Regions from separate parts of the Methylobacterium sp. 001424705 genome, predicted to be linked through region 1. Evidence: predicted binding sites of a transcription regulator. Region 1 holds the regulator's gene; the other holds the start of a gene.
What was found. Region 1 encodes LexA, which represses DNA repair genes until DNA is damaged. Its sites were predicted from a motif close to TGTTCNNNNTGTGTTCNG; they were not measured.
Positions count from the first base shown of each region.

Region 2: the regulator LexA is predicted to act here: its motif matches at 2,981-2,998, upstream of uvrA (excinuclease ABC subunit UvrA).

Region 1 is NZ_JCBANU010000005.1:90,787-105,875, forward strand. Features, by position in the region: gene gltA (citrate synthase) at 1-389, opposite strand, end outside; gene gltX (glutamate--tRNA ligase) at 639-2,060, opposite strand; gene AC6EUL_RS06105 (ComEC/Rec2 family competence protein) at 2,228-4,513, shown strand; gene lexA (transcriptional repressor LexA) at 4,507-5,259, opposite strand; gene AC6EUL_RS06115 (DUF937 domain-containing protein) at 5,613-6,398, opposite strand; gene sfsA (DNA/RNA nuclease SfsA) at 6,562-7,269, shown strand; gene AC6EUL_RS06125 (FkbM family methyltransferase) at 7,302-8,132, opposite strand; gene AC6EUL_RS06130 (outer membrane beta-barrel protein) at 8,478-9,740, shown strand; gene AC6EUL_RS06135 (alpha/beta fold hydrolase) at 9,894-10,658, shown strand; gene AC6EUL_RS06140 (ABC transporter permease) at 10,676-11,437, opposite strand; gene AC6EUL_RS06145 (ABC transporter ATP-binding protein) at 11,434-12,360, opposite strand; gene AC6EUL_RS06150 (F0F1 ATP synthase subunit B family protein) at 12,489-12,974, opposite strand; gene AC6EUL_RS06155 (F0F1 ATP synthase subunit B family protein) at 13,067-13,630, opposite strand; gene AC6EUL_RS06160 (F0F1 ATP synthase subunit C) at 13,737-13,964, opposite strand; gene AC6EUL_RS06165 (F0F1 ATP synthase subunit A) at 14,073-14,828, opposite strand; gene AC6EUL_RS06170 (AtpZ/AtpI family protein) at 14,945-15,089, opposite strand, start outside.
Region 2 is NZ_JCBANU010000021.1:79,912-95,000, forward strand. Features, by position in the region: gene AC6EUL_RS16275 (hypothetical protein) at 1-575, shown strand, start outside; gene AC6EUL_RS16280 (methyl-accepting chemotaxis protein) at 582-2,636, opposite strand; gene uvrA (excinuclease ABC subunit UvrA) at 3,119-6,094, shown strand; gene AC6EUL_RS16290 (transporter) at 6,606-7,565, shown strand; gene AC6EUL_RS16295 (fasciclin domain-containing protein) at 7,821-8,399, shown strand; gene hflX (GTPase HflX) at 8,494-9,909, opposite strand; gene hfq (RNA chaperone Hfq) at 10,023-10,277, opposite strand; gene ntrX (nitrogen assimilation response regulator NtrX) at 10,432-11,802, opposite strand; gene AC6EUL_RS16315 (sensor histidine kinase NtrY-like) at 11,799-14,072, opposite strand; gene AC6EUL_RS16320 (gamma-glutamyltransferase family protein) at 14,372-15,089, shown strand, end outside.

The DNA of each region.
Region 1 (15,089 bases):
GGGTGCGCGTCGCGGCGGAACCCCTGGAAGAAGCGGTTCATCTGGTCATGCACCATGGTGTGGCGCGTGATCCGGTAGTCGAAATCCGCCTTCTGGGCCGGGGTCGGCAGCTCGCCGAACAGCATGAGGTAGCAGGTTTCGAGGAAGTCGCCGTGCTCGGCGATCTGTTCGATGGGATAGCCACGATAGAGGAGAATGCCCGCATCGCCGTCGATGTAGGTGATCTTCGACTCGCAGGAGGCGGTGGAGGTGAAGCCGGGATCGAAGGTGAACTTGCCCGTCTTCGCGTAGAGCTTGCCGATATCGATCACGTCCGGCCCGATGGTGCCGGTCTTGATCGGAAGTTCGACGTGGTTGTCGCCCACGGTGATCGTGCTGGAGGCGCTCATGGAGACCTGGACCCTTTCGTGGCAACGGGGCGGCGTCGGCCCGCGTGGCGATGCAATCGACCACCCGGATCCGGGGTGCAAATGCGGCGCATGCTGCACTTGCTCACACGAGCATGGGGGTAGCGGATCGGCGGACCGTCATCAACCGACGGCCCGGCTCACCTCGACGTCGAAGCGAAATCCGGGCCGATTTGTCATTCTTCCACTCGGAGCACTCGGACGAACCGGCATTTTGCTGCAGTGCGATGGTCAGCCGGTCTGGTCGCGGAGCCGGCCGAGACACTCCTCCCGGCCGAGCACGGCCATGACGTCGAAAACCGGCGGCGAGGTGGCGCGGCCGGTGAGCGCCGCCCGGAGGGGCTGCGCGATCTGGCCGAGCTTCAGGCCGTTCGCCTCGGCAAACTGCCGGACCGCGCCCTCGGTGGCGGCGGCGGTCCAATCGCGCAACCCCTCGAGGGCCGGCAGGAGGGCGGCCAGGCGATTCCGGGCCTCGTCGCCGAGCAGCCCCTTCGCCTTCTCGTCGGGCACGAGGGGCCGGGCCGCGGTGAGGTAGTAGGCGCTGTCCAGGAGTTCGACGAGGGTCTTGGCCCGCTCCTTCAGGCCCGGCATCGCGGCGGTGAGCGTCTCCCGCAGAGCCGGACTCATGGGCACCGCGATCCCCCGTGCCGGGCCGAGCGCCGGCAGCACGTCGTCGATCGCCGCGACGAGGTCCGCATCGGCCGCGCCACGGATGTAGAGGCCGTTGAGGTTTTCCAGCTTGGCGAAGTCGAAGCGCGCGGGCGACCGCCCGATGGCCTTGAGGTCGAAGGCGGCGATCATCTCCTCGGTGGAGAAGACCTCCTGGTCACCGTGGCTCCAGCCCAGGCGCACGAGGTAGTTGCGCAGGGCGCTCGGCAGGTAGCCGAGGTCGCGGTAGGCATCGACGCCGAGGGCCCCGTGCCGCTTCGACAGCTTGGCGCCGTCCGCGCCGTGGATCAGCGGGATATGCGCCATGGCGGGCGCCTCCCAGCCGAGGGCATCGGAGATCTGGCGCTGGCGCGCCGCATTGGTCAGGTGGTCGTCGCCGCGGATGACCTGGGTGACGCCCATGTCGTGATCGTCCACCACGACGGCGAGCATGTAGGTCGGGTTGCCGTCCGATCGCAGCAGGACGAGGTCGTCGAGATCCTTGTTCTGCCAGACGACCCGGCCCTGCACGCCGTCCTCGACCACGGTCTCGCCGTCGGTCGGGGCGCGCAGGCGAATCACCGGCTTGACGCCGGCGGGCGCCTCGGACGGGTCGCGGTCGCGCCAGCGCCCGTCGTAGCGCAGGGGCCGCCCCTCTGCGCGGGCCGCCTCGCGCATCGCCGTCAGTTCGTCGGGCGTCGCGTAGCAGCGATAGGCGTGGCCGGAGGCCAGCAGGCTCTCGGCGGCTTCGCGGTGACGGGCGGCGCGGGCGTATTGGTAGATGACGTCCCCGTCCCAATCGAGCCCGAGCCAGCGCATGCCGTCCAGGATCGCGTCGATGGCGCCCTGCGTCGAGCGTTCGCGATCGGTGTCCTCGATGCGCAGCAGCATGCGGCCGCCGAAGCGGCGGGCATAGAGCCAGTTGAACAGGGCCGTGCGAGCCCCGCCGATGTGAAGGTAGCCCGTGGGCGAGGGCGCGAAACGCGTGACGACGGCTGACGACATCAATCTGGACTTGAATGGCTCGTGATTCGGGCGGGAAGCGGATCGACCGGCCCGGAACCGCGCGTGTAGCATGCGCGCGGGCACACGTTAAGGAATCGTCCCGTTCCCAGGATCGCAGGGCGCATCGCCGGCTCCCGGTCACGGACGCACGCCCGGAGGTTTTCGCGATGGCGCAGGCGCGGGCGACGGCGGCGATGGGGCGCATCACGCGCCACCTCGCCGCGCGTCGCCCGGGCGCCGGGCCGATCCGCGACTGGTTCCGGGCGGGATGGACCCGCGAGATCGAGCAGCGCCGGCTCTTCGCCTGGCTCGCCGTCGCGTTCGGATGCGGCATCCTCGCGTTCTTCCTCGGTACGCAGGGGACGCCGTCGCTCCTGGCGCCGCTCGCGGCCGCCGCCCTGCTCGCCGCGACGACGCCCCTCCTCGTGGCGCGCCCGTTCGGCCTGGCCCTGGTGCTCGCCGCCGTCGCCGCCCTCCTGGGCTTCGCGGCGGCCGCCGCGCGCGTCCGCTCGGTCGACGGGCCGATCCTCGCCCGCACCACGATCGGTCCGCTGGTGGGCACCATCGAAGGGCTGGACGAGCGGGAGGAGGGGGCGCGCCTGATCCTCCGCGTCGAGAGCTTCGGCACCCTCGGCGCCGAGGTCCGCCCGGTCCGGGTGCGGGCCTCCTACCGCAAGGCGAATACCCTGAAGCCGGGCGACCGCATCGCCGCGACCGCGCGCCTGCTTCCGCCGCCGGAAGCCGCCCGCCCCGGAGGCTACGACTTCGCCCGGGATGCCTTCTTCCGTGAGATCGGCGCGGTGGGCTCCCTCGTCGGCAAGGTCGACCTGCGGCCGCCGGCCGAGAGCGCGGACTGGCAGATCCGCCTCGCGGCCGCCGTCGACGCGGCCCGCAACGCCCTGACGCGCCGCATCACCGACGCCAACGGCGGACAGGCCGGAGCGGTGGCGGCGGCCCTGGTGACGGGCAAGCGCGGCCTGATCAGCCCCGAGACCAACGACATCCTGCGCGCCGCCGGCATCTACCACGTCGTCTCGATCTCGGGCCTTCACATGGTCCTGGCGGCCGGCGTGGTGTTCTGGCTCGTGCGGGCGCTCCTGGCCCTCGTTCCGTTCGCGGCGCTGCACTGGCCGATCAAGAAGATCGCCGCTGCCGTCGCCATGGTGGGCGTGACGGCCTACTGCGTCTTCTCCGGCTGGGACATCGCCGCCGAGCGCTCGCTGATCATGACCCTCGTGATGCTCGGCGCGATCCTGGTCGATCGCCCGGCGCTCAGCATGCGAAACCTGGCCCTCGCCGCCCTGATCGCCCTGGCCCGCGAGCCGGACGGCCTCCTCGGCCCGAGCTTCCAGATGTCGTTCGCGGCGGTGGCCGGCCTGATTGCCTGCGCGCCGCTGATCGCCGGACGCGGGCGGCAGCGCGACGGTGCCGGCCTGCTCACCCGGATCTTCGCGCTGGCGACCGCGGCGGTCCTCGGCACCCTGGCCACGACGCTCGTGGCCCAGATCGCCACCGCGCCCTTCGCCACCTACCACTTCCAGACGGTGCAGCCCTTCGGGCTGGTGGGCAATGCGCTCACCCTGCCGCTGGTCTCCCTGGCGGTGATGCCGTCAGCGGTTCTGGGCATCCTCGCCTATCCGTTCGCGCTGGATCAGCCGGTCTGGTGGGCCATGGGCCTGGCGGTGCGGGGGATGCTGACCATCTCGACCTGGATCGCGGGCTTCGGCAACGCCGTCGTCGTGGTCCCGGCCTTCGGCACGGGGGCCCTCGGCCTCCTGGCCGCCGCCCTGATCGTCCTGACGCTCCCGGCCTCGTCGCTGCGCTGGCTCGGCCTCATTCCGGCAGCGATCGGCATCGCCTGTGCGGCTGCCCCGGATCGCTACGACATCTACGTCGATCGGGAGGGGGCGGGCGCCGCCATCCGCCAGCGCAACGGGCGGCTCGCCACCCTTGGCCGGCCGCCCCCCTTCGTGCTCGCGCAATGGCTCAAGGCCGATGGAGACGACCGACGGGTGCAGGACGTCACGGGGTTCGACAGCGCGCGTTGCGATCGCCTGGGCTGTACCCTGACCACACCCGACGGCCGCGTGCTCGCCCTGACCACCGACAAGCGTGCCCTCGGAGAGGACTGCGCCAGGGCCGACATCCTGATCACCCGGCAATCCGCGCCCGGGGGCTGCACCGCATCGATCGTCATCGACCGGGATTTCCTGGGATCCCACGGTGCGACCGCGATTCGCCTCACCCGCGATGGGCCGTCCCTCGCCACCGCGAAGCATCCCGGGGATGTCGTGCCCTGGCGTGCGACGCCCTTGCGAAAGCCGTTGGACCCGCCGGGAACGGCCTTGCCATCTTCGACACCGCCGGCGTCGGTCTTACCGGAAATCCCCGATCGCACCCGCGACCCGTCGGATCCGTCCGGCGATGAACCGGACGGGGACCCCCTTCAGTAGCGGCGCACCAGACTGACCAGACGTCCCTGGATCTGCACCCGATCCGGCCCGAGGACCCGCGTCTCGTAGGCCGGATTCGCCGCTTCCAGGGCGATGGACGATCCACGCCGGCGCAGGCGCTTCAGGGTCGCCTCCTCGTCGTCGATGAGGGCCACGATGATGTCGCCCGTATTGGCGGTGTCCTGCTTGCGGATGACCACCAGGTCGCCGTCGAGGATCCCGGCATCGACCATCGAATCGCCGCGCACCTCCAGGGCGTAATGCTCGCCACCGGCCAGGAAATCCGGCGACATCGTAACCGAATGGCTCTGTTCCTGGATGGCCGAGATGGGCGTACCGGCCGCGATCCGACCCATCACCGGGATGGTCACGGCCCGACCGCTCTCGTCGGTGGCCTGCGTGGTCGGCAGTCGGGACACCGATGCGCCGGCCGGCAGGCCCTTGCCCTTGCCGCCTTCGACCACGCTCGGCATGAAGCGGCGAACCTCGGAGGCCGGAGCGGCGCGCGGGGCGCCCGCATTCCCCCCGAGGCTCTCCGGCATCCGGATCACCTCGATGGCCCGCGCCCTGTTGGGCAGCCGGCGCAGGAAGCCGCGCTCCTCCAGGGCCGTGATCAGGCGGTGAATGCCCGACTTCGACTTCAGGTCGAGGGCGTCCTTCATCTCGTCGAACGACGGGGGAACGCCGCTCTCGCGCATCCGAAGCTGGATGAACTGGAGCAGGTCCAGCTGCTTACGCGTCAACATGCGGGACACTCTTCGTTAGCGCCACGGATCGCGGCGGGTGGCACTAGAAACAAACCACGAACACGTTAAACGTTCCGTAAGTGTTCTGCAAGGGTTCCCATCTCAAGCCTCTCGGGCGCGATCCGTTCGATCCCCTCGGCAAGGGCGGATCTGGGCGTCGCCCGAGCGCCACGCCGGCCTGCCGCTGCGGCCATCGCTGCGATCGAGTGGTGCCCCAATCCGACGAATGAGTTGGACGGCCGGCGTCTTGACCGGTCGGCAGGGCGCCCGGGCGCAGCGCCCTCGGGTCGATGGCCCGGCGACGATCGGTTCTCTGCCGTCCTCTGCCGGCGTCGCCGACGGCGGGTCTTCGGCTAGCGCTGCCCGGTGCGCCCTGCCTTGGGCCGGTCACCCGAACCGTTGCCGCCCGTCTCGGTGGGATTGCGGGGATCCTGCCAGAAGGTATCGAACAGGCGCTGCATCGCGCGGGCGTTCTCCTGCTGCACCTCCAGGCCCGTCTGGAACATCTGCTGCATCACGTCGAAGGGCGCTTCCGTGGCCGACCTGTCCGGCGCGGCGGACTCCGGCCGGGGCGAAGCCGCGAGCCACGTCGACGCCGCACGCGGCCGTGCCTGGGGCGAGGGCGTCGCGGGCTTCGGGGCCTTGGCGCCGGAGTTCAGGAACGCCTGCATCATCTCCGACCAGGCATTGGGCGGGAAGCCGAAGGGGTTCGCCTCGGCGCGCGGGACCGGCGCCGCGGCAGGCGCTTGGTTGATCATGACGTGGACGATCCCCGCCACCACCATGCCGGCCATGATCGGCAGCATCTGCTTCAAGGCCGGCATCGCCACGCCGCTGACGGCAGCGGCCTGCTGCAGAACGGCCTGACTCAGATGGGGCGAGCCGAAGAGTTGCTGGACCAGCATGTCCATCTGCGGCGTCGCGCTCGACGCCTTCGGCGCGGCGGGGCCGACGAGATTGAAGAGGTGGGCGAAGCCGGTCGGATCCTGGGCGACGTTCCGCTGCAGCCCCATCGTGAGGGCCGGAAGCAGGGCTTCCATCGCGCGCAGGCTCTGCTCCGGCGACAAGCCGAACTGCCGTCCGAACCCCTGCGCGTTGGGGCCCGCCTGCGCCTGAAGGATGTCGAACAGATTGAACATGGCGGCCTCGCGGACGAACTGCGGCTTTCCCGGTCATCGACCCGGGCGCGCCGCGCGAATTCTGTCGCATCCGGTCGGTACTGACCAGCCCGGGCGCCTCACGACGGCCCGATTCCCCGTCGACGGGGGCCCGTATCAACCCGTTTCTTGCCCCGGACCCGCGATGCGCTTCCCTTCGCCCCTGATCGAGGCGCGCCTGGTGCGTCGCTACAAGCGCTTTCTCGCCGACCTGCAGCTTGCCGACGGGTCCGTGATCACGGCCCATTGCCCCAACCCGGGGGCGATGCTGGGACTTGCGGTGCCGGGCGCGCGGGCCCTGTTGTCCGACGTCCGGAGCCCGACGCGCAAGCTCCCCTTTTCCTGGGAACTGGTGGAGGCGGATCTGCCCGGCGGCCGGCAATGGGTCGGCATCAACACGATGCGGCCGAACGCCCTGGTGGCGGAGGCCTTCGCCGCCGGCGGCCTGCCCTGCCTCGCCGGCTACACGAGCCTGCGCCCCGAAGTCCGCTACGCCCGGGCCAGCCGGGTCGACTTCCTCGCCACCGGGGAGGGGATGCCGCCCTGCCATGTCGAGGTGAAGAACTGTCACCTGATGCGCAGCCCCGGCCTCGCGGAATTTCCCGATTGCGTCGCCGCCCGCAGCGCCCGCCACATGACGGACCTCGCGGCCGTCGTCGAGGCCGGGGGCCGTGCCATGGTCATCATCGTGGTGCAGATGTGGGCGGATCGCTTCGACGCCGCGCGGGACCTCGATCCTGCCTTCGACCGGGCGCTTCAGGCCGCTCGGGCGGCCGGCGTCGCCGTCCACGCCCACCGCTGCCGCATCGACCCGGTCGGCATCGCCGTGGCCGACGCCATCCCGGTGCTGTAGGGCGCGCGTCCCAGAAGAACCGCGCGGGCCCGTCAGTCGGCCCGCTCGAAGATCAGGTTGAGGCGGGTGCGAGCGATCCGGCGATAGCCGTGCTGCTCGAGCAAGGCGGGCAGGTCGATCTGCCACTGGTCGGTGCCGTTCTCGACGATGAGCAGCCGCGGGTGGAGGCTCGCGGGGGCGGCCCGCAGGAAGGGTTCGAGGATCAGGTCCTCGGCGCCCTCGACATCGAGCTTCATCGCGTCGATGCGCGCGATGCCCTCGCCGAGGGCGAGATCGAGCAGGGGCACGGCCGGCACACGAATCTGCGCGCCCTCGTTCGTCCCGACGATCTTCAGGCTCGATTCCCCCCGGTTGCGGGGATCCACGAACAGGGTGAGTTCCCCCGCCTTGTCGGCGACCGCGCAGGCCACCGCCTTGACCGTTCCGAACGGATTCTGAGCGATGTTGTAGGTCAGGCGGTCGAACACGTCCGGCTGCGGCTCGACGGCCAGGATCCGGGCGCGCGGCCCCGCGAAGGCCGCCACGAACAGCGCGTAGGCACCGATATTCGCGCCGATATCCAGGAAGGTGCAGCCGGGCTGAAGCTTCGCCCGGAGAAGTGCGCGCTCCTCCGGATCGAAGAACTGCGGCGTGAAGAGCACCTTCTTCTCGCAGTTGTTGTTGTAGGGGTAGAGCCGCATGCGGGCGCCGTAGCGTTCGACGTCCAGAGGGGCGCCGCGCAGCAGCCCGATCGCCACGCGGCGCAGGAACAGGGCGAGGCGTCGCCCGGCCCAGCTCGCGTAGGAGATCCGGCCCGTCTGCCGAGCGATGCGCGCGACGAGGCCGGTGGGAGCGTAAGTGCCGTAGGGCTGCGTGTCTTTCATCGTGCGTGCTGATGCCAGCGCACGGACGCGGCGGCAAGCGACGCCGCCGCGGGAGGATCGAAAGGTCCCGGACATTCCGGGCCGATCAGCCCGCAGCGCCCCCTCCGGGCGAATGCGGTCGGCCGCAGATCAGACCTGACCGTCGCGCCACTTCGGAAGCAGAGGACAATCGTCGAGACCGAATCTGGTGCTCAGACCTGTTCCATTGCGGCAACACAACGACCGAAACCCAGTTCGAGCGGCCTCAATTGCCCGAAAAATAGGCGTCTGCACAAAGGATAGCTTTGCCGTAACCGGGAACCTTTGAGAACGTCGCCCCAACGCAGATCCTCCCGCAGAGTTCCCATCGCCATGCAGCGCTCGCTTCTCGCCCTTTCCGCCGTCCTGCTGTCCTCGGTCTGCGCCTTCGCGGCCGACATGCCGGCGAAGGTGCTGGCGGTCCCTGCCCCGCCCGCGCCGTGCAAGGCCGAGATCACCTTCCCGGCCTATGGCGGCGTCATCAAGCAGAACCCGAACCCGTCCTGCCTGACGCTCGGCGCCTTCGGCGACGTCTATGTCGGCGGTGCGGTCACGGGCTACTTCTACACCCAGCCCAACCAGTACACGTTCTCGCCCGCTCCGCTGCCGAGTGACCGAGCCGGCCGCGTGGACGTCTCAAACCTGATGGGCTTCATCCAGAAGGCCGACGGCCCGTTCCAGTTCTACGCCGCCTTCGGCGCCTACTCGATCCCCGGCCTCGGCCTGCCGATCTACGGCACCTTCGACCAGACGGACCTGCTGTATTCCCCGGCGCCGATCGTGTTCGGAAAGTACGTGATCAACGACAACTGGTCGATCCAGGGCGGTCGGATGCCGACCCTGATCGGCTCCGAGCTGCCGTTCACCTTCCAGAACCTGAACATCTCGCGCGGCCTCCTCTTCGGCCAGGAGAACGTGATCAACCAGGGTGTGCAGGTGAACTACTCGGATGGTCCGTGGGCGGCCTCGTTCGCCGCGACCGACGGCTTCTATTCCGGCGAGATCAACTGGGTCACGGGTGCGATCACCTACAAGATCGACCCCGCCAACACGGTGGGCATCAACGGCGGCACGCACTTCTCCAGCTACACCAATTTCGACTTCGCGGACCCGTTCGGTCGTCGCGGCCTTCGCTTCCAGTACGCCACGCCCGTCTCGCTGCAGAACAGCAGCATCATCAGTGCCAACTACACCTATGCGGACGGTCCCTGGATCGTGACGCCGTACGTCCAGTACACCAACGTGGAGCAGAACGCCGTCCTGGGCCTCGCCGGTGCCGAAACCATCGGCGGCGCCCTCCTCGCCAGCTACGCCTTCACGGACAACTTCGCCCTCGCGGGCCGCGTGGAGTACATCAGCCAGAGCGGCAATCGCAACAATCCGTTCGGTCAGACCTCGGTGCTCTACGGCGCCGGCAGCTCGGCCTTCTCCTTCACCGTGACCCCGACCTTCACCTTCGATCGCTACTTCGTCCGCGGCGAGTTCTCGACCGTGCAGCTCTACGACATCACGCCCGGCCTCGGCTTCGGCCGCAGCGGCCTGAAGACCTCGCAGGAGCGCTACATGCTGGAGACCGGCATCACCTTCTGATCCGTTTCGGACGATCCGGTTTCGGCGAAACGCGGCGGCAGGGCAACCTGCCGCCGCTTTCATGTGCGCCCATGCGCCACCGGAGGGCTTCCGTCCGCGCGCCCGACGGTTCAAGGAGGCGGGACCATGCCCCGACCGATAAGGCCCGAGCCCATGCAGCGCTTCGATTCCGACGGTGTTTCCCTCGCCTACATCGACGTCTCCGCCGTCGGCGGGTCGGGCGACCCGGTCCTGCTGATCCACGGCTTCGCCTCGAACCATGCGGTGAACTGGGTCAACACCCTCTGGGTCCGGGCCCTGACCCAGGCCGGCTACCGCACCATCGCCCTCGACAACCGGGGGCACGGCGAGAGCCAGAAGCTCTACGATCCGGAGGTCTACGGCGCGGACCTCATGGCCCAGGACGCGCGCCGCCTCCTCGACCATCTTGGGATCCCCAAGGCCGATGTCATGGGCTACTCGATGGGCGCGCGCATCGCCGCGTTCCTGGCGCTCGATGCGCCGGAGCGCGTCCGTTCGCTGCTGCTCGGCGGTCTCGGCCTGCATCTGATCGAGGGCAAGGGCCTGCCCGACGGGATCGCCGAGGCCTTGGAGGCGGAGCCCGGCGCACCGGCCCCGAACCCGACGGCCGCCGCGTTCCGCACCTTCGCCGAGCAGACGAAGAGCGACCTGCGGGCCCTGGCCGCCTGTATGCGCGGCTCGCGCCAGACCCTGTCGCGCGCCGAAGTCGCCGAGATCTCGTCACCGACCCTGGTGACGACCGGCACCCTCGACACCGTCTCGGGCTCGGGTCCGGCGCTGGCGGCGCTGTTTCCGAACGGCACCGCCCTCGAACTTCCGAACCGCGACCACAGCACGGCCGTGGGCGACCGCGGTCACCGCACGGGCGTCCTCGATTTCCTGGCCCAGCGGCCCTGAGAGGGCACCACCGCGCCTCAGGTCTTCAGGCGGTAGCCGGTCCGGAAGATCCAGGTCACGCCGGCGAGGCACAGGATCAGGAAGATCAACGCCATTGTGAGGCTGACGCCGACGCCGACATCCGAGGTGCCGAAGAAGGACCAGCGGAAGCCGCTGATCAGGTAGACCACCGGGTTGGCGAGGCTCACCGCACGCCAGAACGGCGGCAGCATCTCGATGGCGTAGAAGCTGCCGCCGAGGAAGGTCAGCGGCGTCACGATGAGGAGGGGCACCAGCTGCAGCTTCTCGAAGCCGTCGGCCCAGAGGCCGATCAGGAAGCCGAACAGGCTGAAGGTGACCGCCGTCAGGAGCAGGAACAGCACCATCACGAAGGGATGTTCGATCCGCAGGGGCACGAACAGGGCGGCGGTGGCCAGGATGATGAGGCCGATGAGGATCGATTTCGAAGCCGCCGCGCCGACATAGCCGAGCACGATCTCGAGGGGCGAGACGGGCGCCGAGAGGATCTCGTAGATCGTGCCGGCGAAGCGCGGGAAGTAGATGCCGAACGAGGCGTTGGCGATGCTCTGCGTCAGGAGCGAGAGCATCATCAGGCCGGGCACGATGAAGGCGCCGTAGGCGACCCCATCCACCGAGGCGACCCGCGAACCGATGGCCGCTCCGAAGACCACGAAGTAGAGCGAGGTGGCGATGACCGGCGCCACGATGCTCTGCAGCGCCGTGCGCCAGAAGCGCGCCATCTCGAAGCCGTAGATGGCGCGGACCGCGTACCAGTTCATGCGCGTTCCTTCACGAGGTCGACGAAGATCTCCTCCAGCGAGGACTGGCTGGTCTGGAGGTCGCGGAAGCGGATGCCGGCGGCGGCGAGGTCGGCCAGCAGCGCCGTGATGCCGGTGCGCTCGCCCTTCGTGTCGTAGGTGTAGACCAGATCCTGTCCGCCCGGCTTGAGGGTGAGATCGTGCCGCGCCAGGGCCGGGGGCAGGGCGGCGAGCGGCTCCTGCAGGTTCAGGGTCATCTGCTTCTTGCCCAGCTTGCGCATCAGCTCGGCCTTCTCCTCCACCAGGATGATCTGGCCCTTGCGGATCACGCCGATGCGGTCGGCCATCTCCTCGGCCTCGTCGATGTAGTGCGTGGTGAGGATGATGGTGACGCCCGTGTCGCGCAGCGAGCGCACCAGGCGCCACATGTCGCGGCGCAGTTCCACGTCGACGCCGGCGGTGGGTTCGTCGAGGAAGAGGATGCGCGGCTCATGGCTCAGGGCCTTGGCGATGAGCACCCGCCGCTTCATCCCGCCCGACAGGGTCATGATCCGCGCGTCGCGCTTCTCCCACAGGGAGAGGTCGCGCAGGACCCGCTCGATATGCGCCGGATCCGGCTTGAGGCCGTAGAGCCCGCGGCTGAAGCTCGTCGTCGCCCACACCGTCTCGAAGGCGTCGGTGGTGAGCTCCTGCGGCACGAGGCCGATCATGCGGCGGGCCTGGCGATAGTCCCGGGCGATGTCGTGCCCACCCGCGAGGATGCGGCCGGCGCTCGCCGTGACGATGCCGCAGACGATGCTGATCAGCGTCGTCTTGCCGGCCCCGTTCGGACCGAGAAGCGCGAAGATCTCGCCTTCGGCGATGTCGAGGTTGATGCCGTCGAGGGCTTTGAGGCCCGAGGCGTAGACCTTGGACAGGTTCTGGATCGCAATGATCGGCTGCATCGAAACTCCGCTGCGGCGTGGCGCCGGCGCGATCGGGGCGGCCTTCTAGCACGCTGCCGGCGTGGGACGGCGCCGAAAACGAGAAAGCCGCCTCGCGGCGGCTTTCCCTGGTGTCGCAGAGGGAAGGATCAGGCCCGCAGGCGGGTCCGAACCTCGCCGAGGCTCTGGCGGACGAGGCCTTCGGCCGTCTCACCCTGCATGCGCTCGCGCAGGATGACCTCCGAAACCTTCACCGCGGCGTCGGCAGCGGCGGCTCGAACCTGGGCGGTCGCTTGGACCTCGGCCTGCGCGATCTTGGTCTCGGCCGACTTGGTACGACGGGCGATGAAGTCGTTCAGGCGGGCATGGCCCTCGTCGGCGATCCGTTGGGCCTCCTCGCGGGCGGACGCCACGATGGCCTCGGCCTCGCGCTCGGCCTCGGCGCGGCGCTTCTTGTAATCGGCGAGGACGCCAGCGGCCTCCTCACGCAGGCGACGCGCCTCGTCGAGTTCGTGGCGGACGCGCTTGGCACGGCCGTCCAGCCCCTTGGTGATCTGGTTGAAGCCACCGACCTTCCAGACCACGGCCATGAACAGGACGAAGGCGACTGCGACCCAGAATTCGGCTTCCAACAACATGCTCGTCGTCCCAACTCGATGGTGTCCGGCGATCCGGCGGGGCCTTCGCCCCTCGGGTCCTGCCGGTCAGGTATGGTTTGGCGTCCGCCTCAGTGCGGGAAGGAGACGCTGTCGAGGGCCTTGGCGAGGGCGGCCTCGTCGGGGCTGCGGCCCGTCAGGCGCTCGACGATGGCCGAGGCCGTCTCGCCGGCGATGCCGCGGACGTTGCCCATGGCCTCGGCGGTGCGGGTGCGAAGCGTCGCCTCGGAGGCGGCGATGCGGGCGTTCAGCTCGGCCTCGAGCGCCTTCCGCTTGGTCTCGGCTTCCTGCGAGAGGGCCGTGCGGGTCTCGAGGGCGATGGCCTGCGCCTTGGCCTGCGCATCGCTCAGGGATTTCTCGTAGGCGGCTCCGGCGGCATCCGCCTCGGCCTTCAGGCGCTGGGCCTCGTCGAGATCGCCCGACAGACGCACGGCGCGGTCGTGCAGGATGGCCTGGATGCGCGGCAGCGCGATCTTGTCCATCAGGTAATAGAGCAGCCCGAAGGCGAGGGCGAGCCAGATGAGCTGGGACGCGAAGGTGTGGCTCTCGAAGGGCGGGAAACCGCCGCCATGTTCGGCGGCCGGCGTCGCGACGAAGCCTTCATGCGTTGCGGTCGAATGGGCCGGCTGAGCCATGACGTCCTTCGCGTAAATTCAAGGAGTGGGGACCGGACGCCTCTGCCATCCCTGCGGGAGGCGGCGTCCGGTCCGGTATCGGTTCGAGATCCGTGACGAGCGTGTCTTAGACGGCGAACAGGAGCAGCAGCGCGACGAGCAGCGAGAAGATGCCGAGCGCTTCCGTGAGGGCGAAGCCGAGGAGCAGGTTGCCGCGCTGGCCGTCCGCGGCCGACGGGTTGCGGAGCGCGCCGGCGTAGAACTGGCCGAAGAGGTTGCCGAGGCCGATGGCGGCGCCCGCCATCCCGAGACAGGCGAGGCCGGCACCGATGTACTTGGCAGCTAAGGGATCCATCAAATTGCTCCTGGTGTCCGTGTCGTCGTTGCGTGGAGAGAAATCCGGCCGCGATCGCGAACCGGGGACGGAAGGGGGTGTCCCGGCCCTCGGCCGGGATGACCCGGCTCAGTGGCCGGGATGCAGGGCGTCGCTGAGATAGATCGAGGCGAGCGTCGCGAAGACGTAGGCCTGCAGACCGGCGACGAGGAACTCGAGAGCCGTGACGGCGACGCTGAGGGCCAGGGGCAGCGGCGAGATGGCCCCCCAAGCGCCGGCGGCGAGCAGCGCCGGGACGAAGCCCGCGAAGATCTTGAGCGCGATGTGACCGGCCAGCACGTTGGCGAAGAGACGAACCGCGAGGCTGATCGGACGCGAGATGAAGGACACGATCTCGATCGCGACGATCATCGGCAGGAGCCAGCCGGGCACGCCCGACGGAACGAACACCTTCAGGAACTTCGTGCCGTGGGCCATGAAGCCGTACACGATGACGGTGCCGATCACGAGGAAGGCCAGCGCGAAGGTGACGATGATGTGGCTGGTCACCGCGAAGGCGTAGGGGATCATGCCGAGCATGTTCAGCACGAGCACGAACATGAAGAGCGAGAAGATCAGCGGCATGAAGCGCTCGGAGCCGTGACCGGCGGATTGGCGCAGGGTCGAGCCGATGAACTCGTAGAAGATCTCGGCCATGGACTGCATGCGGCCCGGCACCACCGAGCGGCGGGCGGTGGCCACGACGGTGATCAGCGCGATGATCCCGACGGCGGCGAACATGTAGAGCGCGGACTGGGTGAACGCGATCTCCTGGTTGCCGATATGACCGAAGGAGACCAGCGGCTTGAGCTCGAACTGGTGGATCGGATCCATCTTTACGGCCATTGCCGCTCCCGCCCTTCTGACTCTCGGCCGGCCAGACGGCCCGCCACCACCGGTGCCGCGCGAGCGGCATGATTTCAATTCGGTTCGCCGCGTGCGCGGCGCTTCCCCGAGAACCGCTAGCGGTCCTCTTCCTTCGTCGGCGCCTTGGGAAGAGACCCCGAGGCGCGCATGACGTTGTAGACGCCGGTGACGAACCCCAGCATCAGCAGGACGATCAGTCCCCAGGGTTTCGTCCCGAGGTAATGATCGAACATCCAACCG
Region 2 (15,089 bases), on a different contig from region 1:
TCACGCTTCCGGCGTGCGCGCAGAGCGCCGATGGCGGCCTGTTCGACCTGCTCTTTGCGCCCGCACGGCCGGCGCAGCAAGCCGCGCCCGCGCCGGTGGCCGATCCCGGCTTCGACTATCGGCAGGCCCGTCGCTCGATCCGAAAGGCCACGCGCCAGCGTCCGAAGATCCGCTACGCCGCGCTTCCCAAATCCGAGCCCCTGCAGATCAAGGTCACGGACCGCCAGACCCCGCTCGACATGAAGGCCGGCCCCGCGGCCGCCTTCATGAAGGACGAGACCCTCCGCCCCGGCGACATCGTGGTGATGAAGGACGGCGCGAAGGTCTTCACCGGGCGGCCCGACGACCGGCACACCGTTCGAGACTTCGAGAGCGTCGGGCGCTCCGACTTCGTCGATCGGCGCACCCGCAACCAGCTCGCCGCGATGATGCTGCCGATCGGCGCTCTCCCAGCGGATCAAGCCCGCAAGATGATGGCGCAGGCGCGCAAGGTGATGCCCGCGAGCGTCGACCAATCCGTGAAGCCGGAGCTGACGGCGATGCGCGTCATCAACCCCTGGAAGACCAACCCGTAGGGCGGATCAGGCGGCCCGGACCGTGACCAGGAAGCCGTCGACTTCCCGGCGCAGGGCCGAGGCCTGACGGGCGAGATCGCTCGCCGCGGTAAGCACCTGCGCCGACCCGCTACGGGCGGAATCCGCCGCCTCGCGGACACCGACGACGTGGCCGGATACGGCCCGGGTGCCCTCGGACGTCAGGACCGTGTTGCGGGCGATCTCCTGCGTGGCCGCTTCCTGTTGGTCGACGGCCACCGAGATGTCCTCCGAGATCCGACTCAGGCGTTGGATGACGTCGGTGATTCCACCGATGGCCGTCACGGACGCGTCGGTCGATTGGGCGATCTCGCCGACCTTCGCGGCGATCTCTTCGGTGGCCCTGGCTGTCTGGGTCGCGAGGCTCTTCACCTCTGCGGCGACGACCGCGAATCCGCGCCCGGCCTCGCCGGCTCGGGCCGCCTCGATGGTGGCGTTCAGCGCCAGGAGGTTGGTCTGGGCCGCGATACTGGTGATCAGGCCGACGATCTCGCCGATGCTGCTCGCCGCTTGGGCCAGGCGATGGACATCCTCCGCCATCCGCGCTGCATCGCGCTCCGCCTCACCGGCGACCGCGCTCGAGGCCTCGACGCGGTTGCCGATCTCCCGCACCGAGGCGCTGAGCTCCTCTGTGGCTGCCGCCACGGTGTCGGCCGTGGCCGCGGTTTCCGCCGAGGCTGCGGCTACGGACCCACTCAGGGATGACGTATCGGTCGCGGCCTGGGTGAGGGCATAGGCCGCCGTTTCGAGCTGGCTCGCGGAGGCCGACACCGCCTCGACGATCCCGCTGGCCTGGGCCTCGAAGCGATCGGCCAGTGCCACCATCTCGGCGCGGCGGGCCGCCGCGGCGTGGGCGGTGAGGTGGTCGGCTTCCGTGGCGATGCGCCGGCGCTCGACCACGCTGGCCTGGAAGTCGACGGCCGCTGCCGCGATGGCGCGAACCTCGCGGGCGCCGTTCTGCGGGATCGGGCCGGCTTCCTCGCCTCGGCCGATGGCTGTCAGGGAGGCGGCGATACGGGTGAGCGGACGGGCGATGGCGGTCCCGAAGGCGAAGGCGAGGCCGCACGAGAGGACCAGGATCGCGAGTCCCACGGCCATCCAAATCAGGACGCTCCGCTCGGCATCGGCGCGGGCTGCTCCGGCGGCGGCTCCGAGATCCGCGGTGAGCCGGTCCTCGATCGTCTTGAGCGTATCGATGCGCTCGGTCGCGAGGCGGAACCAGGCGGGCGCATCGGTGAAGGCGAGCGGCGTGCCGGGGGGCGTGTCGAGAACGAGGCGGCGGAGACGATCGACCTCCCGGGCCGCGGGCGCAGTCTTGCCGGCATCGAGGAGGGCCGCCTGTTCCGGCTCGGCCCCGAGGCGGAACAGGGATTCGTAGGTGCCCTGGCCCGCGCTCAGACCCGCCAGACGCTCGTGGCCGGCAAGATCGATCTGGCCGGCGCCGAAGATCGCCGAGGCCGCGGCCCGCTCCTGGCCCGCCAGCTCCTTGAGGGCGAGGAACGACGAGTAGGAACTGATGCGGGCGGCGAGATCGGCGCTGGCGGCGACCTGGGAAACCTCGCGCACCAGGTCGAGCGCGCTCGCGATCACCCCCGAATACAGCCCCATGTTCTGGGCCGGCGTGCGACCGAGCCCGTCGACCGCCGCGCGGTGGGGGACGATCGCCGCCAGCTGCTTGGTCAGCGCCGCATTGCGACGGGCGACGCCGGCTCCGAAGGCGGCGAGGTCGAGGCCGGTCCGGCCCGCGTCCAGGGCTGCCCGGGCGGCATCGGTCCGCAGGCGCTGTGCATCGAGTTCGAACCGAAACTTGGTCCCCTTGGCGGCGAGATAGAGGCTCGATGCCCCGCGCTCCCGCTGGGCTTCGTGCACCAGGGCGCTGATCTGGCCCGCCATGCCGACGAGGTCCTGCACATGGACCATCCGGGTCCGAGCATTCATCCGCTCAGTAATGGCAAGGCCCACGACCATCGCAAACGCAAGACATGGAGCGAGGGCAACCAGAAGAATCCGAATGCGCAGCGATGAGAAAAGACCGGCGGACATCACATGAAACCTGCTTCGAAACGCTGCGGCACTGTCGGAGCAGCCGGTAAAAGTTATGTTTCAAATTTATCTTATGATCAATTTTTGGTCGATCCCTTCAATTTTTAGGCAGGGCGGGTCGGGAGCTTCAGCGAACCATCCAGTTGCTTCGTGATCCGCTTCACTCACGCGACCGCTGGACCGCGAAGCAACTGATCCGTCTGCGGAGGCGGCAGGGGTCGGCCCAATCCTCAGCCGAAGCCGCGGGGGCCGCGTCTTCCAAACCGTCGGCAGCGAACTTCCTCATGCCATTCGGTGCGGTCGCGGCGGCTGAAACCTCTGCCGGAAGGCCGCGATATTGTCCGCGTACGCTTTTTGTTCTAGCTGAAGAGCGGCTATGCGTGGCGCGCGCCTTGCCCGACGCGGTGGTGCGCCCGACATGCCGCAGGGGCTCCGGTCGAGTCCCGACGAGTTCCGCGCCGAAGACGTTCCGAAGAGACTCCATGGCCAAAGCCAAAGCCGCTGCCAAGACATCGCAAGCCGAGGCCGAGCGGGTCGAAGCCAAGATCGAGGCGCTGTTCGACGGGGCTCGCGACGCGCGGGTCATCTCGGTGCGCGGCGCGCGCGAGCACAATCTGAAGAACATCGACCTGACGATTCCCCGCGATCGCCTCGTGGTCTTCACGGGTCTGTCCGGTTCCGGTAAATCGTCGCTCGCCTTCGACACCATCTACGCCGAGGGCCAGCGCCGCTACGTCGAATCCCTCTCGGCCTACGCGCGCCAGTTCCTGGAGATGATGTCGAAGCCCGATGTCGACCAGATCGACGGGCTCTCGCCGGCGATCTCCATCGAGCAGAAGACCACCTCGAAGAACCCGCGCTCGACGGTCGGCACCGTCACCGAGATCTACGACTACATGCGCCTGCTCTGGGCGCGGGTGGGCATTCCCTACTCGCCCGCGACCGGGCTGCCGATCGAGAGCCAGACCGTCAGCCAGATGGTGGACCGCGTCCTGGCCCTGCCGGAGAAGAGCCGACTCTACCTCCTGGCACCGGTGATCCGTGGCCGGAAGGGCGAGTACCGCAAGGAGATCGCCGAGTTCCAGAAGAAGGGCTTCCAGCGCCTGCGGATCGACGGCGAGTACTACGCCATCGACGACGTGCCGAAGCTCGACAAGAAGCTGAAGCACGACATCGACGTGGTGGTGGACCGGATCGTGGTGCGGGCGGACATCGCGGCGCGGCTGGCCGATTCCTTCGAGACCGCCCTGGAACTCGCCGATGGCATCGCCCTGATCGAGTTCGCCGAGACGCCGGAGGGCGCGGCGCCGAGGGAGGCCATCACCTTCTCGTCGCGCTTCGCCTGCCCCGTCTCCGGCTTCACCATCGCGGAGATCGAACCGCGGCTCTTCTCGTTCAACAATCCCTTCGGCGCCTGCCCGACCTGCGGCGGCATCGGCCACGAGATGCGGATCGACCCGGAGCTCGTGATCTCGGATGCCAAGCTCAGCCTGAAGCGCGGTGCCGTCGGTCCTTGGGCGAAGTCGACCTCTCCCTATTACGGCCAGACCCTCGACGCGCTGGCCCGCCACTTCGGCTTCAAGACCACGGTCGCCTGGGCCGATCTGCCGACGAAGGCCCGGGACGTGATCCTGTCCGGCACCGGTTCTGAATCGGTCCGCTTCGCCTACGACGACGGCATGCGCGCCTACGAGGTGAACAAGCCCTTCGAGGGCGTCATCCCGAACCTGGAGCGGCGCTACAAGGAGACCGAGAGCGACAGCTCGCGCGAGGAGATCGCGCGCTTCATGAGCGAGACGCCCTGCGCCACCTGCGGCGGCAAGCGCCTGAAGCTTGAAGCACTCTCGGTCAAGATCGCGATGCAGGATGTGGGCGAGATCACCGCCCTCTCGGTCCGAAATGCCCATGCATGGTTCTCGGAGCTGCCGGGCAAGCTCACCGAAAAGCAGAACGAGATCGCCTACCGGATCCTCAAGGAGATCCGCGACCGGCTGACCTTCCTGATCGATGTCGGGCTCGAGTACCTGACGCTGGCGCGCGGCTCCGGCTCGCTGTCCGGCGGCGAGAGCCAGCGCATCCGTCTGGCCTCCCAGATCGGCTCCGGGCTGACCGGCGTGCTTTACGTGCTGGACGAGCCGTCCATCGGCCTGCACCAGCGCGACAACGAGCGCCTGCTCGGCACGCTGAAGCGCCTGCGCGACCTCGGCAACTCGGTGATCGTGGTCGAGCACGACGAGGACGCGATCCTGCAGGCCGACTACGTCGTGGATGTCGGCCCGGGCGCCGGCATCCATGGCGGACGGATCATCGCCCAGGGCACGCCCGAAGAGGTGCTGAAGAACCCGGATTCGCTGACCGCCAAGTATCTCACCGGCGAGATGAGCGTGCGGGTACCGACGGCGCGTCGCAAGGGACGGAAGGGCACGCTCAGCCTCGTCGGGGCCCGGGGCAACAACCTCAAGAACGTCTCGGTCGACATCCCTCTCGGCACCTTCACCTGCATCTCGGGTGTCTCCGGCGGCGGTAAGTCGACCCTGATCATCGACACGCTCTACAAGGCGGTGGCGAAATCCCTGAACGGTGCCCTGGAGCACCCGGCGCCCTTCGAGCGGCTCGACGGGCTGGAGCATCTCGACAAGGTCATCGATATCGACCAGTCGCCGATCGGCCGGACCCCGCGGTCCAACCCCGCCACCTACACCGGCGCCTTCACGCCGATCCGCGACTGGTTCGCGGGCCTGCCCGAGGCCAAGGCGCGCGGCTATCAGGCCGGGCGCTTCTCCTTCAACGTGAAGGGCGGACGCTGCGAGGCCTGTTCCGGCGACGGCGTCATCAAGATCGAGATGCACTTCCTGCCGGACGTCTACGTCACCTGCGACGTCTGCAAGGGCCGCCGTTACGACCGCGAGACCCTGGAGGTGAAGTACCGCGACCACTCGATCGCCGACGTCCTCGACATGACCGTCGAGGAAGCCGCCGACCTCTTTAAGGCGGTGCCCACCATTCGCGAGAAGATGGAGACCTTGGCCCGGGTCGGCCTCGGCTACGTCAAGGTCGGGCAGCAGGCGACCACTCTGTCGGGCGGTGAGGCGCAGCGGGTGAAGCTTTCGAAAGAGCTGTCCAAGCGCGCCACAGGCCGCACGCTCTACATTCTCGACGAGCCGACGACGGGACTGCACTTCCACGACGTCGCCAAGCTCATGGAGGTGCTCCACGAGCTCGTCGACCAGGGCAACACCGTGGTGGTGATCGAGCACAACCTCGAAGTCATCAAGACCGCCGACTGGGTCATCGATATGGGCCCCGAAGGCGGCGACGGCGGTGGCGTCGTCGTGGCCCAAGGAACGCCCGAGCAGATCGCCAAGTCGCGGGCGAGCCACACCGGTCGATTCCTACGCGACGTCCTCGCGCGTCGGCCGGTCGCGGCGCCCGCGAAGGGTCGGGCCGCCGCCGAATAGCGCATCGGGACGACGCGAGATCCGACGATTCGCCGGGGCGACCGATCCGAACCGGTGGCGCAACGCATCAACCCGCCGGTCGGCAGCCCGGTCCGACCCGACCGAGCGCGCCGGACTGCGCAATGGTCCGCGGGCGGTTGCCGGATCGTCCTGGGACGGAACCGTAACCATAACAGCTTGAGTGTTCAGCGATATTTTGCCGTTCCAGGTCTTCGCGGAGGCGCGAAGACGTCGGCCAACCTGCTCAAAAGGTTAACAAATCCTTCCGCTGCACTGCACCGAAAATGCGACTTTTGCGCAACGGTCGGATCCGAACTGCCCCGTTTCCAAGCATTCCTCTGTCCTTCCGCGGCGTCCTGTAGAATAGTTCTCGACGTTGAGACTTGAGAACGGGCCGCAAGGGGGGCCGCCGGATCCACTGCAAACAAGCTGCGAACAAGCGGCGCATCGGCAGAATGGTTCGGACGGCTGCGTGGCGGACGCCTGAAATCCTTGGGAAGGAAGAGTAAAAATGTCGAAGAACTGGCTCGTTGCCGGAGCGCTCGCGCTCACGGTCGGCATGACCGCCACCGCATCCTACGCGCAGACCACGACGGTTCCGGGCGAGCAGGTCGGCCTGGCCACCGGCGCCCCGCTGCCCGAGGGCATCTATGCGCTGAACACGTTCGTCTTCCAGTCGCGGGACAATCCGTCGGCCGTCGACGTCGGTGTGAACGTCCCGGTGCTGGTCTGGTCGACCCCGTTCGTTCCCTTCGGCGGCCGCGTCGAGCTCCTCGTTGCTCCCCCCACCGTGTTCGCTTTCGGCAAGCGCGGCGGCCCCACCGGCGTGCGTGATCTGTCGATCAACGTCGGTACCTTCGTGGGCGGCATCTGGGCCTTCGATCTCGGCGGCGGCTTCGGCGTCAGCTTGCTCGGCGGTGTCTACCTGAACGAGCTGAACGGCGACCGCGGCGTTCTGGTGCAGAACAACGGTGTCCTCGGCGCCGGCGCCGTGCTGCCGCAGCTCTCCTCGAACACCTACCGCGCCGGCATCGCAGGCAGCTACACGGCTGATGGCTGGAACATCACCGCCAACCTGACCGCCAACTTCTACGACTCGCCGTCGTCGTTCGGTGGTGGCCGGAACTTCGGTACCGTCTACACCCTGTCCGACTCCCTCAACCTCGACCTGACCGCGACCAAGAAGTTCGGCAAGTTCGAGATCGGCGCCATCGCCTACGGCACCGTCAACTTCGACACCAGCCTCGGTCGGGTCGGCACCGTCAACGCCGCCTTCAACGATCGCGGCCGGTTCCTGATGGGCGGCCTCGTCGGCTACGACTTCGGGCCCGTCACCGCGCAGGTCTACGTCGCCCGCACCGTCGCGACCACCAGCTTCGACAGCACCGAGATCTCGGGCCGCCTGATCGTTCCGCTGTACTCGCCGACCCCGGTTGCCGCCGCTCCCGCGCCGATCATCCGCAAGTACTGATCTGACGTCCGGCGGCGGGGCCTGGCCCCGCCGCAGATGGGATCGCGCAAAGCCCGTCCGACACCTGTCGGACGGGCTTTCGCGTGTTCGGCGACAGAGAGCGCTCCGAGAGGTGATTTGAGCCGGTGCCTCGCGGGTAAGAGAAACCCCGTCCGCCCTTCAAGCAATCCGTCGGCGTCTGAAACTTTATCCGACCGTCCTCCGTACCGGACGATGATGCCCACGAAGGGGCAATCGTTCCAGAGGATACGCTCCATGATCACGCGTCACGCCCGTCGCCCGGTGGCTTCCAAGATCGCCGCCGTCGTGCTCGCCTTCTCCGTCGGCGCCACCTTCCCGGTCGCGGCCTTCGCCAAGAACCCGATGGTCGGCGGTGCGCCGATGTACGCCTCGAAGAACATCGTCGAGAACGCGGTGAACTCGAAGGACCACACCACCCTGGTCGCCGCCGTGAAGGCCGCCGGCCTCGTCGACACCCTGGCCAGCCCCGGCCCGTTCACGGTGTTCGCGCCCACCAACGCCGCCTTCGCCAAGCTGCCGGCCGGCACGGTCGAGACCCTGGTGAAGCCCGAGAACAAGGCGACCCTGACCAAGATCTTGACCTACCACGTGGTCCCCGGCACCTACACGGCCAAGGATCTGATGAAGCTCGCCAAGGACGGCGGCGGCGAAGCGCAGCTGAAGACGGTCGAGGGCGAGCCGCTGACCGTCCAGACCAAGGGCAAGAAGGTCTACGTGACCGACGCCAAGGGCAGCACCGCCACCGTCACCACCGCCAACGTGATGCAGTCGAACGGCGTCATCCACGTCATCAACGGCGTGCTCCAGCCCTGATCGTATCGGGCCCTCGGCGCCACTGACGGAAACGCCCGCGATCCGAAAGGATCGCGGGCGTCACGCGTTCAGGGACGAGCCGTCGGAAAGGTCGTCAACTCACCCGATTGAGGCGGCGCGCGCCCTCGAAGCGGTTCAGGAAGCGCGGCTCCTTCTCGGGCGCGATGCGGATGGCGAGGTGCATCGTGCCGCCCTCCTCCTCGCGCCGGTCGAGCACCTCGGCATTCTCGTAGAGCCAGTGCAGGGCGGCGCCGTCCTCCGGCGGCAGGACCACCGCGAAGGTCGAACGCTGGCGCGCGATCCGCGCTTCGATGCGCGCCGTCAGGACACCGAGCCCCTCCCCCGTCAGGGCCGAGACCAGCACCGGGGCATCGCTGTCCCGATCGCTGCGGCCCTGTCCGCTGAGATTCAGGAGGCGGGTTCGCTCATCCGCATCGAGGAGATCGGCCTTGTTCCAGACCTCGATGATGCGCGAGGCCGAAGTCTCGATCCCGAGCTCGCGCAGAACGGAGCCCACATCCTCCGCCTGGGCGGCGCTGTCCACGTGAGACACGTCGCGGACATGGAGCAGGATGTCGGCGTGGATCACGTCCTCCAGGGTCGCCCGGAAGGCTGCGATCAGGGAGGTCGGCAGCTCCGAGATGAAACCCACGGTGTCGGAGAGGATCACGGTCTCGCCGTGCGGCAGCTTCGTCGCCCGCGCCGTCGGGTCCAGGGTCGCGAACAGCATGTCCTGCGCCATGACCTGGGCCTTGGTGAGGGTGTTGAACAACGTCGACTTGCCGGCATTGGTGTAGCCCACGAGGGCCACGATCGGGTAGGGCACCCGTGCCCGGCTCTGTCGGTGCAGGCCGCGGGTCCGGGTCACGCTGTCGAGCTCGCGCTCGATCTTCGTCATCCGTTCCTGGATCATGCGCCGGTCGGCCTCGATCTGCGTCTCACCAGGACCGCCAAGGAAGCCGAAGCCGCCGCGCTGGCGCTCCAGGTGGGTCCAGGACCGGACGAGGCGGCTCTTCTGGTAGGCGAGGTGGGCATGCTCGACCTGCAGCGTGCCTTCGCGAGTCGAGGCGCGCCGGCCGAAGATCTCCAGGATCAGGCCGGTGCGGTCGATGACCTTGCAGCCGAAAGCCTTCTCGAGGTTGCGCTGCTGCACCGGCGACAGGGCGCAGTCCATCACCACGAGACCGATCTCGCGGGCGCGAATCACGCCGGCCAGCTCCTCGACGCGTCCCTTGCCGAGATAGGTTGACGGGCGGATCCGCTGCACCGGCGCAACGATGGCCTCGACGACGTCGAGCTCGATGGCGGCCGCGAGCCCGGCGGCCTCGTCGAGGCGCGCCTCGGTCGAGCGCAAGGCTTCCGGGCTGCCATCGGAATTGCCTCGGGCGGCGGCGGCGGCGCGCCCGAGATAGGGTCCGACGACGAGGGTGTGGGTTGCCGCCGCGATGTCACCCTCGGGGGCGGCCATCGCCTGGAGCCGGGCTTCGCCGGGCGTCATCGGTTCAGTCATGAAGTTCTTTGTTCAACCCTGTCCTGCGTGTCTTCAGGACAATGGGCGCTTGCCGGCCCCAGACAAGGGCGCGGCAAACCTTTCCGGCGGGACGGATGCAGTTTCCCGCGCGCTCAGGCCTTGTCCGGCGCCGTTTCGTCGGGCTCGAACAGCTGCACCGGGTGCCCCGGCATGATCGTCGAGATGGCGTGCTTGTAGACGAGCTGCGAATGGCCGTCCCGCCGCAGGAGCACGCAGAAATTGTCGAACCACGTCACCACGCCCTGAAGCTTGACGCCGTTCACGAGGAAAATCGTGAGCGGAATCTTGTTCTTGCGAACATGGTTCAGGAACGTGTCCTGGAGGTTCTGAGCGCGCTCGCCCGCCATTTTTTCTTATCCTTGGTTCGCATCGCCGCCCGCCGTAATGACGGGTTCTCGTCCGTTGGTCTCGCATGCCCCGACGCGCTGCGCAGCAGGGCGACGGTGCGGGAACATTACACGTGTATCGCGGTCGCGATGCAAGTGCATCGCCGCGGTGGTCTCAGGGGCCGATCCCGAGCGACTTGAGTTTTCGGTGGAGTGCGGAGCGCTCCATGCCGATGAACTCCGCCGTGCGGGAGATGTTGCCAGAGAATCGGGCGATCTGCGCGATCAGGTACTCGCGCTCGAAGATCTCGCGGGCCTCGCGGAGCGCCAGGCTCATCAGCTTCTCGCCGCCCGACCCGTTCGGCGTCGTCGGCACCAGGGCGCCGATCTCGGTGGGCAGCATCTCGGAGGTCACTTCCTGATCCGGATCCGTGTGGGTCAGGATCATCAGGCGTTCGACGTTGTTGCGCAGCTGGCGGACGTTGCCGGGCCAGTCGTGCGACTGGAGGACCGCCATGGCGTCCTCGGCGATGCGCCGACGCGGCAGGCCGGTCGCGCCCGAGATCTGCTCCATGAAGAAGGTGATCAGTTCGGGCACGTCCTCGCGGCGCTCCGACAGGGATGGCACCCGGATCGGCACCACCGAGAGGCGGTGGAACAGGTCCTCCCGGAAGCGGCCCCCGGCGATCTCCTCGGCGAGATCGCGCGACGAGGACGAGATGATGCGGACATCCACGTGCACCCGCGTCGTGCCGCCGACGCGCTGGAAGTTCTGATCGACCAGGACGCGCAGGATGCGGTTCTGGGTCTCGCGCGGCATGTCTGCGACTTCGTCGATGTAGAGCGACCCGCCATGGGCCTCCTCCAGGGCACCGACCCGGCGCGCCCGGCCCTCCCCCGCCTCGACGCCGAACAGCTCGGCCTCCATCGTGTCCGGTGTGATGGTGGCGGCGTTGATGACCACGAAGGGCCCGTTCGCCCGGGCCGACAGGGCGTGGAGGGTGCGTGCCGAGAGCTCCTTGCCCGAGCCCGGTGCCCCGAGGATCATCACGCGGGCGTTGGTCGGCGCCACCCGCTCCACGGTCTGGCGCAGCTGGTTGACCACCACCGAGGCGCCGACGAGCCGGCTGGCCTGCCCCGACCGGGCCTTGAGGTCGCGAACCTCGCGCTTGAGGCGCGAGGCTTCGAGGGCGCGCTCGGCCACCAGGATCAGCCGGTCGGCCTTGAACGGCTTCTCGATGAAGTCGTAGGCGCCGGCCTTGATCGCCGCCACGGCGGTCTCGATGTTGCCGTGGCCCGAGATCATCACCACCGGCAGGTCCGGGTGGCCGGCCTTGATCTGGTCGAGAACCTGCAGGCCGTCGAGGCGCGAGCCCTGCAGCCAGATGTCAAGGAAGACGAGGTGGGGCCGACGGGACTCGATCGCCGCCAGGGCCTCGTCCGAACCGCCGGCGGTGCGAGTGCGATGGCCCTCGTCGTCGAGGATGCCGGCCACGAGGTCGCGGATGTCGGCTTCGTCGTCGACGATGAGGATATCGGCGCTCATGACTGGATCTCCGCGATTGGGGGGGCCGTCCGCGCGGCGCCCTTCTCATCCTGCGCAGAGGGGTTGCCCTCCGGCGGCGTGTGGTTGGCTGAGTCTCGGACGGGGGCGGCGCTGGTGTCGCGCGGGACGCGCAGGCGTACGCGCCCTCCCCGACCTTCCGGATTGTCGTTCAATTCGATCCCGCCGCCATGCTCTTCGAGGACTTTGCTAACGATGGCCAGCCCCAGGCCGGTGCCACCCTCGCGGGTGGTCATATAGGGCTCCAGCAGCCGCTGGCGCCCCTCGATGGGAAATCCCTTGCCGTTATCCGTGACCTCGATGATCACGAACCCCTCTTCGAGAACGAGGCGCACGTCGACCTTGCCCTGGCCGAGTTCGGCCTCCGGCACGGCCTGCACCGCCTCGACGGCGTTCTTCAGGATGTTCGTGATCGCCTGGGACAGCAGGCGGATGTCGAACGCGGCCAGGATCGGCTGATCGCCGTCCTCGCCGAACGAGAATTCCATGTCGGGATGCGCCACCCGCATCATGAACAGGTTCTGGCGCGTGATCTCGCTGAGGTCGTTCTGCGCGATGGCCGGCTTCGGCATCCGTGCGAAGGACGAGAACTCGTCGACCATGCGCTTGATCTCGTCGACCTGGCGCACGATCGTCGCCGTGCACTGGTCGAACACCTCCTTGTCGGTGGTGATGACCTTGCCGTACTTGCGCCGGATGCGCTCGGCCGAGAGCTGGATCGGGGTCAGCGGATTCTTGATTTCGTGGGCGATGCGCCGGGCGACGTCCGCCCAGGCCGAGGTGCGCTGGGCCGAGACGAGATCGGTGATGTCGTCAAGGGTGACGACGAAGCCGCGGGCGCCGCCCTGAGCCTGCTCGCTGGTGACCCGAACGGTCACGGTGCGCTCGCGGCCGTCCCGCGTGAGCTGGATCTGCTGCTGCAGGGTGCGCAGGCGCGCCTCGCCGCCCTCTGGGAACAACGCCTGCAGCTCGGGTACCGCCTGGGTCAGGGGTTTGCCGACGATCGCGTCGGCCGAGAGCCCGAGGGTGCGCTCCACCGACGGATTGGCGATGGTGACGTGCCCCGCCGCGTCGACGCCGAGGACGCCGGGGGAGACGCCAGCCAGCACGGCCTCCGTGAATCGACGGCGCCGGTCGATGAGATCGCTGGCCGCCGTCAGACCGTCATGCTGGCGGCGCAACTCCTGCGTCATCTTGTTGAAGCTCTCGGACAGGTGCGCGAGGTCGCCGTCGCTCTTGCGGGCCGGGACCTGGGCGTAGAAGTTGCCCGAGGCGACCTGGTCGGCGGCGTTGATCAGGCGCCGGATCGGCGCGACGAAGCGGTTGGCGAAGTTGAGGCCGAACCACACCGCCGAGAGCAGGGCGATCAGGGCGATCAGCACGAAGACCGAGGCGAAGCTGATCTGGATCGAGCGCTTCAGCGAGTCGTAGGTCAGGTACTCGGCGGCGGCCGCCCGCGACACGCCTGGGAACTCGATGGCGAGCTGGCTCACCTCGCGCTGCACCAGCAGCACGGCGCCGTCATAGGCCGGCATCCGCAGGAGGGCGGCGAAGATGCGCCCCTCGTTCGGTACGAGGCAGATCGGATCGGTCGATTTCGCCGCGTCCTCGAAGGCCGCCGCCGAAGGCAGGCGGCGTTCCTTCAGGGTATCGATCTTAGCGCGCGCCACCACCTCGTTCGGGCCGCGCATGATCTCGGCCACCGGCAGGCCGAGGGCCGTGGCGCGGGTGGTGAGGAAGCTCTCGAACCAAGCGCGATTCACGTCGAAGTTCGGCCGTGCCCGAGTGAGGTCGTCGGCCAGGATGCGGATCTCGCGCGCCAGGCTCTGGCACTGGTTTTCCTGATAGGCATCCGCCACCTCGACGGATTTGAGAACCACGTCGCGGACCCGGTCGGTGAAGCCGAGCGACAAGCCGCGATCGATGGTCACCGCCGCCACCACTGCGAGGAGCACGGTCGGCAGGATGGCGATCAGGCTGAACAGGCCGACGATGCGGGTGTGCAGGCGGGCCACCGCGGCATTCGTCCGCCGCGCGTAGAGGAAGACCCGCGCCTCCCAGGCGATGATCACCACGAGGCCGAGGACGAGGAAGACATTGATGCCGAGGAGGGTCAGTCCCACCGTCGGCGTCGGCGTGACCCGGATCACGCCGGCCAGGATCAGAAAGGTGGTGATGGCGGAGACCAGCGCCGTGATGACCACTAGCGCACCGATCAGGCCTGGGCCGCGCGGCGGGGGACGCACCGTCATGGGTGATCGGTCGGTCCCGCCGGTCTCCGCCGGATCGGCGGAGCCCGAACCCTCCCGGGAGGCCTTGGAATTGTGGGACGAGCGGAGCCACGGCATCGCTGATGCGTCGCCACAACAGTGTGGCGAAATTAATACGAATTGGGCACGGAGGAGGGTCGGAATCTTCTCGAAGGCGAGGCGCCGCTTGGGCCCGAAGCCGCCGTCTGCGCCGGTGGGCCCGGCGCCCAGACCAGCCCGACAACGATCGACGCCCCGTGTAAATACATTATCCTTCAGCGCATCCTCACGCAGAGATCACCATGTCCAACACCCCCGTCTTCGCTTCGGCCGCGGTCGCGGCGCCCCACCGCCTCGCCGCCCAGGCCGGGCAGCACGTCCTGGCGCAGGGGGGCAACGCGATCGAGGCGATGACGGCCATGGCCGCCGCCATCGCGGTGGTCTACCCGCACATGAACGGGATCGGCGGCGACGGCTTCTGGCTGGTACGCGAACGCGGCGGGCGGGTGCGCGGCATCGAGGCTTGCGGCCCGGCCGGCCAGAACGCCACGATCCGGCGCTACCGGGAGAAGGGCTACGAGGTCCTCCCGTCCCGGGGCCCGGATGCGGCGCTCACCGTGGCGGGCGCCATCGGCGGCTGGCGCCTCGCCCTCGACCTGTCGAAGGCGCTGGGTGGCCGCCTACCCCTCTCCACCCTGCTCGCCGACGCGATCCGCCATGCCCGGGACGGCGTCGCGGTCTCACCCTCGGAGGCGCGCTACGTCCCGAAGGAGCTCGACACGCTCCACGACCAGCCGCACTTCGCGGAGACCTTCCTCGACGGCGGCAAGCCGTTCGCGGCTGGCGCCCTCCGCAAGCTGCCGGCGCTCGCCGGCACCCTGGAGCAGCTGGCCCATGCGGGTCTCGACGACTTCTACAGGGGCGACCTCGGGCGCGAGATCGCCGCCGACCTCGAACGGCTCGAAACGCCCGTGACCCGGGCCGACCTCGAAGCCTATGCGCCCCGCGAACGCGCGCCGC